Regions from separate parts of the Streptomyces sp. NPDC001904 genome, predicted to be linked through region 2. Evidence: riboswitches for the same ligand, from Rfam matches in the RefSeq annotation. Region 2 holds a riboswitch; the other holds the start of a gene.
What was found. A riboswitch is a leader RNA that binds a small molecule or an ion and turns the genes downstream of it on or off. The one in region 2 is predicted to bind ZMP and ZTP.
Positions count from the first base shown of each region.

Region 1: it holds a riboswitch for ZMP and ZTP, as region 2 does, so the genes downstream of both, ABT127_RS20510 (phosphoribosylaminoimidazolecarboxamide formyltransferase) here and ABT127_RS14870 (glycine hydroxymethyltransferase) in region 2, are expected to answer to the same signal.

Region 1 is NZ_JBEOYI010000012.1:9,588-12,988, reverse strand. It holds gene ABT127_RS20520 (hydroxymethylglutaryl-CoA synthase family protein) at 1-579, opposite strand, end outside; gene fabD (ACP S-malonyltransferase) at 632-1,498, opposite strand; ZMP/ZTP riboswitch at 2,018-2,105, shown strand; gene ABT127_RS20510 (phosphoribosylaminoimidazolecarboxamide formyltransferase) at 2,076-3,290, shown strand; partial or broken gene ABT127_RS20505 (metallophosphoesterase family protein) at 3,293-3,401, shown strand, end outside.
Region 2 is NZ_JBEOYI010000007.1:342,086-345,486, reverse strand. It holds gene ABT127_RS14880 (glutathionylspermidine synthase family protein) at 1-119, shown strand, start outside; gene rocD (ornithine--oxo-acid transaminase) at 145-1,359, opposite strand; ZMP/ZTP riboswitch at 1,487-1,573, shown strand; gene ABT127_RS14870 (glycine hydroxymethyltransferase) at 1,602-3,050, shown strand; gene ABT127_RS14865 (hypothetical protein) at 3,059-3,401, opposite strand, start outside.

The DNA.
Region 1 (3,401 bases), on a different contig from region 2:
GTATCCGTTGGCCCCGGCATCGACCTCGAAGACCTTCGGCGACCCGCTCACGAGCATGGCCACGGCACCGGCGCCGGAACTGGGCTCCGCGAACGACCAGTCCTCGGTCAGAGCATCGCCGCCGTCCACGACGGTGAACCGGGAGATGTCGGTGGCCACGACGAGCGCCTTCGCACCGGGCGAGGCCTGCGAGAGGACGAAGTTGACCGCTGTCTGGAATCCGGCCGTGCCGGAGTAGCACGCGTTCTTGATTTCGAACAGCCGGCAATTGCGGTTCAGTCCGAGGTAATGGTGAACATAGGTGCTCAGTGACTTGCCGAAGTCGATGCCCGACTCACTGCAGGTGATCACCATCTCGATCCGGGCCCGCTCCTCGTCGGGCAGCGCGTCGACGATGGGCTTGGCGGCGTTGACCGCGAACGTGACCGGGTCCTCGCAGGGCAGCGCCACTGCCTTCTGCTTCATCAGCAGGTTCTCGAACCGCGCGCGGTCCAGTCGACGGTGATCGACCAGCTGCATGACGTCCAGGTACGCCGTGCCGCCGAAGACGTTCATCGCCTCGATCCCAGCAGACCTCATCGGATTCCCCCTCTAGTCCAAGCCGCTCGTTCCGGCTCCGGCGTCCGCCGGGTCAGCCGCTCTCCGTCGTCGATCGGATGCGTTCGATCAAGGAGGTCAGCACCCGGCCGGTCCCCACCTCCACGAACTGCTCCTGCCCGACGGACAGGAGGTGGCGAATCGTTTCTGTCCACCTCACCGGCTGGGTGATCTGTTCCGTCAGGCATGCCTCGACCCGCGCAAGGTCGTACTCCTTGGCGTCCACGTTCGCGATCACGGGAATCATCGGCTCCCCGAAGCGCGGTGGCGCGTCGGCCAGGTATTGCACGAACTCCTCCCGCGCAGGAGCCATGTGCCGGCTGTGGAATGCTCCACTGGTTCTGAGTTCGGTGAACCCGACGTCTCCCGGGAGCGACGCGAAGACCTCCCGTGCCGCGGCGATCCCCGACGCAAGGCCGGACACGACCACCTGTGTCGGCGCGTTGTCGTTCGCCACCTCGATGTCAGTGAGCTCGTACTGGTCGAGGACGCGGGAGACCTGTTCACGATCGATTCCGGTGACCGCGGCCATGCCGCCGCCCTGGATCCGCCCCATGGCCGCTCCCCGCTTGCGGACGAGCCGCAGGCCGGTTTCGAAGTCCACCACACCGGCGGCAAGCAGGGCGTTGTACTCGCCCAGGCTGTGGCCGGCCACGTACTCAGGGATCTGTCCCGTTTCCTTCGTACGTTTCACATACGTCAGCGCATTGACGACGTATACGGCCGGCTGCGTGTACTGGGTTTCATTGAGCAGCTGATTGGGATTCTCGGTGCACAGCTTCTTGATGGAGTATCCGAGAATTTCGTCCGCACGTTCCGTCAGTTCACCGAACTCATCGAAGAGGGCTCGCCCCATCCCCTTGCGTTGAGATCCCTGCCCCGGGAAAACATACGTGCTCACTTCGCTCCTGTCTCGGTGCCCGAACAGCACAGAACCCCACGGCATGGAGCACTGGAACGCCGCATACCAACAGTGGGCAAGGCAGCGTGAAGAAACCGTCCGCGCTGACGGCAAAAGAAGTCGAATAGCGGGTCGAAACTACCCGGAAGGGATCGTGCCCCTCCTACAGGACAGACCGGTCAGCGGTGCACTCTCATCGGCGTCATCGTCGATGGAATGCCACGCCACTGAAGCACTAGCACGTCGTTCCCCCCGCCGTTCACAAGCCACGGTCAGCGGCCGACCAACGGGGCCGCGGTGCCTATCGATATCACCGGTGATTTCTATCGATTGTCAAGGGCCTGTTTCACGGGAGCGTTCCAGATGGCCAGGCCACCGATGAAATGTCAACGCGCGTAAACCCAAGGATGACCAGGGGACTTGAGGATCTCTTGGTAAATGACGTCGCATCAGAAACGAGTCACCCTCGTCACAGTCGTCGCTGCCCCCTTGATCAATTTCCGTGTCAATGATGTAGTTGCCCGAGGTCGCAACTGGCGAAGGTGGACAACCACCGGGGAGCGACCGGTACTTGCCGATGCGAGCGCCGTCCGCCTGGGTGCTCCCGTCAACGATGTCCTTACGAGGGAGTCATGACGTGGAGCTTCGCTATGGGATCAATCCGCAGCAGCGCCTGGCCGAGGTGGCGCCGATTTCGCCGGGGCAGTGGCCCGTCCGGCTCCTGAACGGCGAGCCGTCCTTCATCAACCTGCTGGACGCGCTCAACGCCTGGCAGCTCGTCAGCGAAGCCGGCGCCGCTCTCGGAAAGCCCGCGGCCGCCTCGTTCAAACACGTCTCACCGGCCGGCGCCGCCGTCTCGGGTCCGCTGGACGACGTCGTCAGGGATCTGTACGGACTGGGTGACGCCACGGTCGGGCCACTCGCGAGCGCCTACCTGCGGGCGCGTGATGCCGATCCCAAGTCCTCGTACGGAGACATGGCGGCCGTCTCCCACCCGGTCGACGATGAACTCGCCGATGTGCTCGGCCGGGTGATCTGCGACGGAGTCATCGCACCCGGATACGCCCCGGGTACCGTCGACAAGCTCCGCAGGAAGAAGAACGGCCGCTTCCTCGTCCTCGAGGCGGACGGCGCCGCCGTGCCACCGGCCCGCGAGACACGCGAGGTGTTCGGCCTGCGGCTGACGCAGGACCGCGACCAGGTGCCGCTCACCCGGGACCTGTTCACGCTCCAGCACGGAGAACTCACCGAGGGCGAAGCGGACGACCTGCTGCTCGGACTCGCGGTCCTTCGCTACACCCAGTCCAACTCCGTCTGCTACCTGCGCGACGGGATGACCCTGGGGATCGGTGCCGGCCAGCAGTCCCGTGTGGACTGCACCAGGCTGGCGGGGGCGAAGACCGACACGTGGTGGCTGCGCCGCCATCCCTCGGTCCGGTCCCTGGAGTTCAAGCCGGAGACCCGACGCCAGGACCGCATCAACTGGCAGGTCCGGTACATCGAGGGCGATCTGACACCGGCCGAGGAGAGCCGGCTCGAGCAGGTGCTCGGCGCACCGGCCGCTCCCCTGACGGTGCAGGAGCGCGCCGACTGGCTGCACACCCTGAGCGGGGTGGCCTTCGCGTCCGACGGCGCTCTTCCCTTCCGTGACAACGTCGACCACGCACGGCGCCACGGCGTCCGCGCGATCGCCGAGCCGGGCGGCTCCATCCGCTCCGGTGACGTCGAGACCGCCTGCCGCGAGCACGGCATCGCACTGGCCCACACCGGTCTGCGGCTCTTCCACCACTGAGCATGCCGCAGGCCCGCGGGCCGACGCCGAGACGATCTCCCCCTTCCGGATCACAGGAGTTGCCCGTGCGCGCAGGAAGGTTGCTCGCCGTCAGCGACCTGCACATCGGTC
Region 2 (3,401 bases):
ACCGCACCGTGCTCGGCGCCTGGGTCGTCGAGGGGGAGGCCGCCGGACTCGGCATCCGGGAGTCGGCGGGCCTCGTCACCGACGGATACGCCCGCTTCCTCCCGCACGTCATCCTCTGATCCCCGGCTGATCCCCGGCCGCGGATCAGACCTTCAGCACCGCCCGCAGCTGATCGAGCCCCCAGTCCAGATCCTCCTTGCCGATCACCAGCGGCGGCGCGATCCGGATCGTCGACCCGTGGGTGTCCTTCACCAGGACGCCCCGGGCCATCAGCTTCTCCGAGATCTCCCGGCCCGTGCCGTACGCGGGGTCGATGTCGACGCCCGCCCACAGGCCACGGCCGCGCACCTCGCTGACCTTGCCCGTCCCGGCCAGCACGCCCAGCTCGGCGTGCAGATGCTCGCCCAGCTCGGTGGCCCGCCGCTGGAACTCCCCGCCGCGCAGCATCGCGATCACCTCGAGCCCCACCGCGCAGGCGAGCGGGTTCCCGCCGAACGTGGACCCGTGCTCGCCCGGCCGGAACACGCCGAGGACGTCGCTGTCCGCGACCACCGCCGACACCGGCACGACCCCGCCGCCGAGCGCCTTGCCCAGCACGTACACGTCCGGCACCACGCCCTCGTGCTCGCACGCGAACGTCCGGCCGGTCCGCCCGAGCCCCGACTGGATCTCGTCCGCGATGAACAGCACCCCGCGCTCGCGCGTCAGCTCCCGTACGCCCGGGAGATAGCCGACGGGCGGCACCAGGACCCCCGCCTCGCCCTGGATGGGTTCGATGAGGACGGCCACCGTCTCGTCGGTGACCGCGGCCCGCAGCGCGTCGAGATCCCCGTACGGGACGATGTCGAAGCCCGGCGTGTACGGGCCGAAGTCGGCGCGCGCCTCCGGGTCCGTGGAGAAGCTGACGATCGTCGTCGTACGCCCGTGGAAGTTGTCGCTCGCCACCACGATCCGGGCCCGTCCGTCGGGGACGCCCTTGACCCGGTAGCCCCACTTGCGGGCGGTCTTCACGGCGGTCTCGACGGCCTCCGCGCCCGTGTTCATCGGCAGCACCATGTCCTTGCCGCACAGCTCGGCGAGCTGCGTGCAGAAGTTGGCGAACCGGTCGTGGTGGAAGGCGCGCGACGTCAGCGTCACCCGCTCCAGCTGGGCCTTGGCCGCGTCGATCAGCCGCCGGTTGCCGTGCCCGAAGTTGAGCGCGGAGTAACCGGCGAGCATGTCCAGATAGCGGCGCCCCTCGACATCCGTCAGCCAGGCGCCGTCACCGGTGGCGACGACGACCGGCAACGGGTGGTAGTTGTGCGCGCTGTGCGCGTCGGACGCGCTGATGAAGTCCTGCGTGGCGCGGTCGGGAGTCACAGAAGTCACGGGATCTCCGTTCGTACGGCACTCGGCGGGCGGTGCGGGACGGGCTTGTGGCCCGTTCCTATCGTGGCTCGCATGCCGGACGCGGAAACCTCGCCCGACGGCGCGCCCGGTAGTGTGAGAACGGAGCCGTGACTGGCGCGCTGGGATGGGACCGACCATCGGGGAGCGGCTCGTGAACTGTGTGCCGTGCGCCTGGGCCGACCGCGAACCGACCGTGTCCGGAGGCAGTCCCCATGACCCAGCCCGACCTCACCCCCGAGTCCACCGCGTACCGCGCCGCTCTCGACGTCGTACGGAGCGTCGAGCCGCGCATCGCCGACGCCATCGGCCAGGAACTCACCGACCAGCGCGAGATGCTCAAGCTGATCGCGTCCGAGAACTACGCGTCCCCGGCCACGCTCCTGGCCATGGGCAACTGGTTCAGCGACAAGTACGCCGAGGGCACCGTCGGCCGCCGCTTCTACGCCGGCTGCCGCAACGTCGACACCGTCGAGTCGATCGCCGCCGAGCACGCCCGCGAGCTGTTCGGCGCCCGGCACGCCTACGTCCAGCCGCACTCCGGCATCGACGCCAACCTGGTCGCGTTCTGGGCCGTCCTCGCCGACCGCGTCGAGGTGCCGTTCCTGGCGAAGACCGGCGTCCGGCAGATGAACGACCTGACCGACGCCGACTGGGCCGAGCTGCGCCAGGCCTTCGGCAACCAGCGGATGCTCGGCATGTCGCTCGACGCGGGCGGCCACCTCACGCACGGCTTCCGCCCGAACATCTCTGGAAAGATGTTCGACCAGCGTTCCTACGGCACCGACCCGGCCACCGGCCTCATCGACTACGAGGCCCTGCGCGCCCAGGCCCGTGAGTTCAAGCCGCTGATCCTCGTCGCCGGCTACTCCGCCTACCCGCGGCTGGTGAACTTCCGGATCATGCGCGAGATCGCCGACGAGGTCGGCGCGACGCTCATGGTCGACATGGCGCACTTCGCGGGCCTCGTCGCGGGCAAGGTGCTCACCGGCGACTTCGACCCGGTCCCGCACGCGCAGATCGTGACGACCACCACCCACAAGTCGCTGCGCGGCCCGCGCGGCGGCATGGTGCTGTGCGACGACTCCCTCAAGGACCAGGTCGACCGCGGCTGCCCGATGGTGCTCGGCGGCCCGCTGCCGCACGTCATGGCCGCCAAGGCCGTCGCCCTCGCCGAGGCGCGGCAGCCCGCCTTCCAGGACTACGCGCAGCGCATCGTCGACAACGCCAAGGCGCTGGCCGAGGGGCTGACCCGGCGCGGCGCCACGCTCGTCACCGGCGGCACCGACAACCACCTCAACCTCATCGACGTCGCCTCCTCCTACGGCCTCACCGGCCGCCAGGCCGAGTCCGCGCTGCTCGACTCCGGCGTCGTCACCAACCGCAACGCCATCCCCGCCGACCCGAACGGCGCCTGGTACACCTCCGGCATCCGCATCGGCACCCCCGCGCTCACCACGCGCGGCCTGGGCGCCGCCGAGATGGACGAGATCGCCGCCCTCATCGACCGGGTCCTGACCTCCGCCGAGCCGGGCACCACCAAGTCCGGCGCCCCCTCCAAGGCGAGCCACGTCCTGGAGCCGAAGGTCGCCGACGAGGTGGGCCGGCGCGCCGCCGACCTGCTGAGCGGCTTCCCGCTGTACGGGCAGATCGACCTGGGCTGAGCCCGGCGTCAGCCGACGAGCTGCTGCCGCGGTTCCCGGGGTTCCCGCCCCGCCCGCAGCAGCCGCCCCCGGAACCACCACGCCGCCGCGGCCGCGGCCAGCCCCACGACGAGCCCGCCCAGCGCCCACAGGAGCCGGTCCCGCAGCGGTACGCCGTCGTGCGCGTCGGCGCGCTCGGCCGGGAACACCCCCGCGTGCCGCAGCTCGGCGACGAGGCCGGGGGAGGCGCGGTGCCAGCGCAGATCGTCGTCGTTCACGTCGACCATGGGGTCCGTGCGGATCCACGGAGTGCCGTCGTCGGCGACGATCAGCTGGTCCTGGCGCTCGATGACGGTGTCGGTGCCGGGCGCC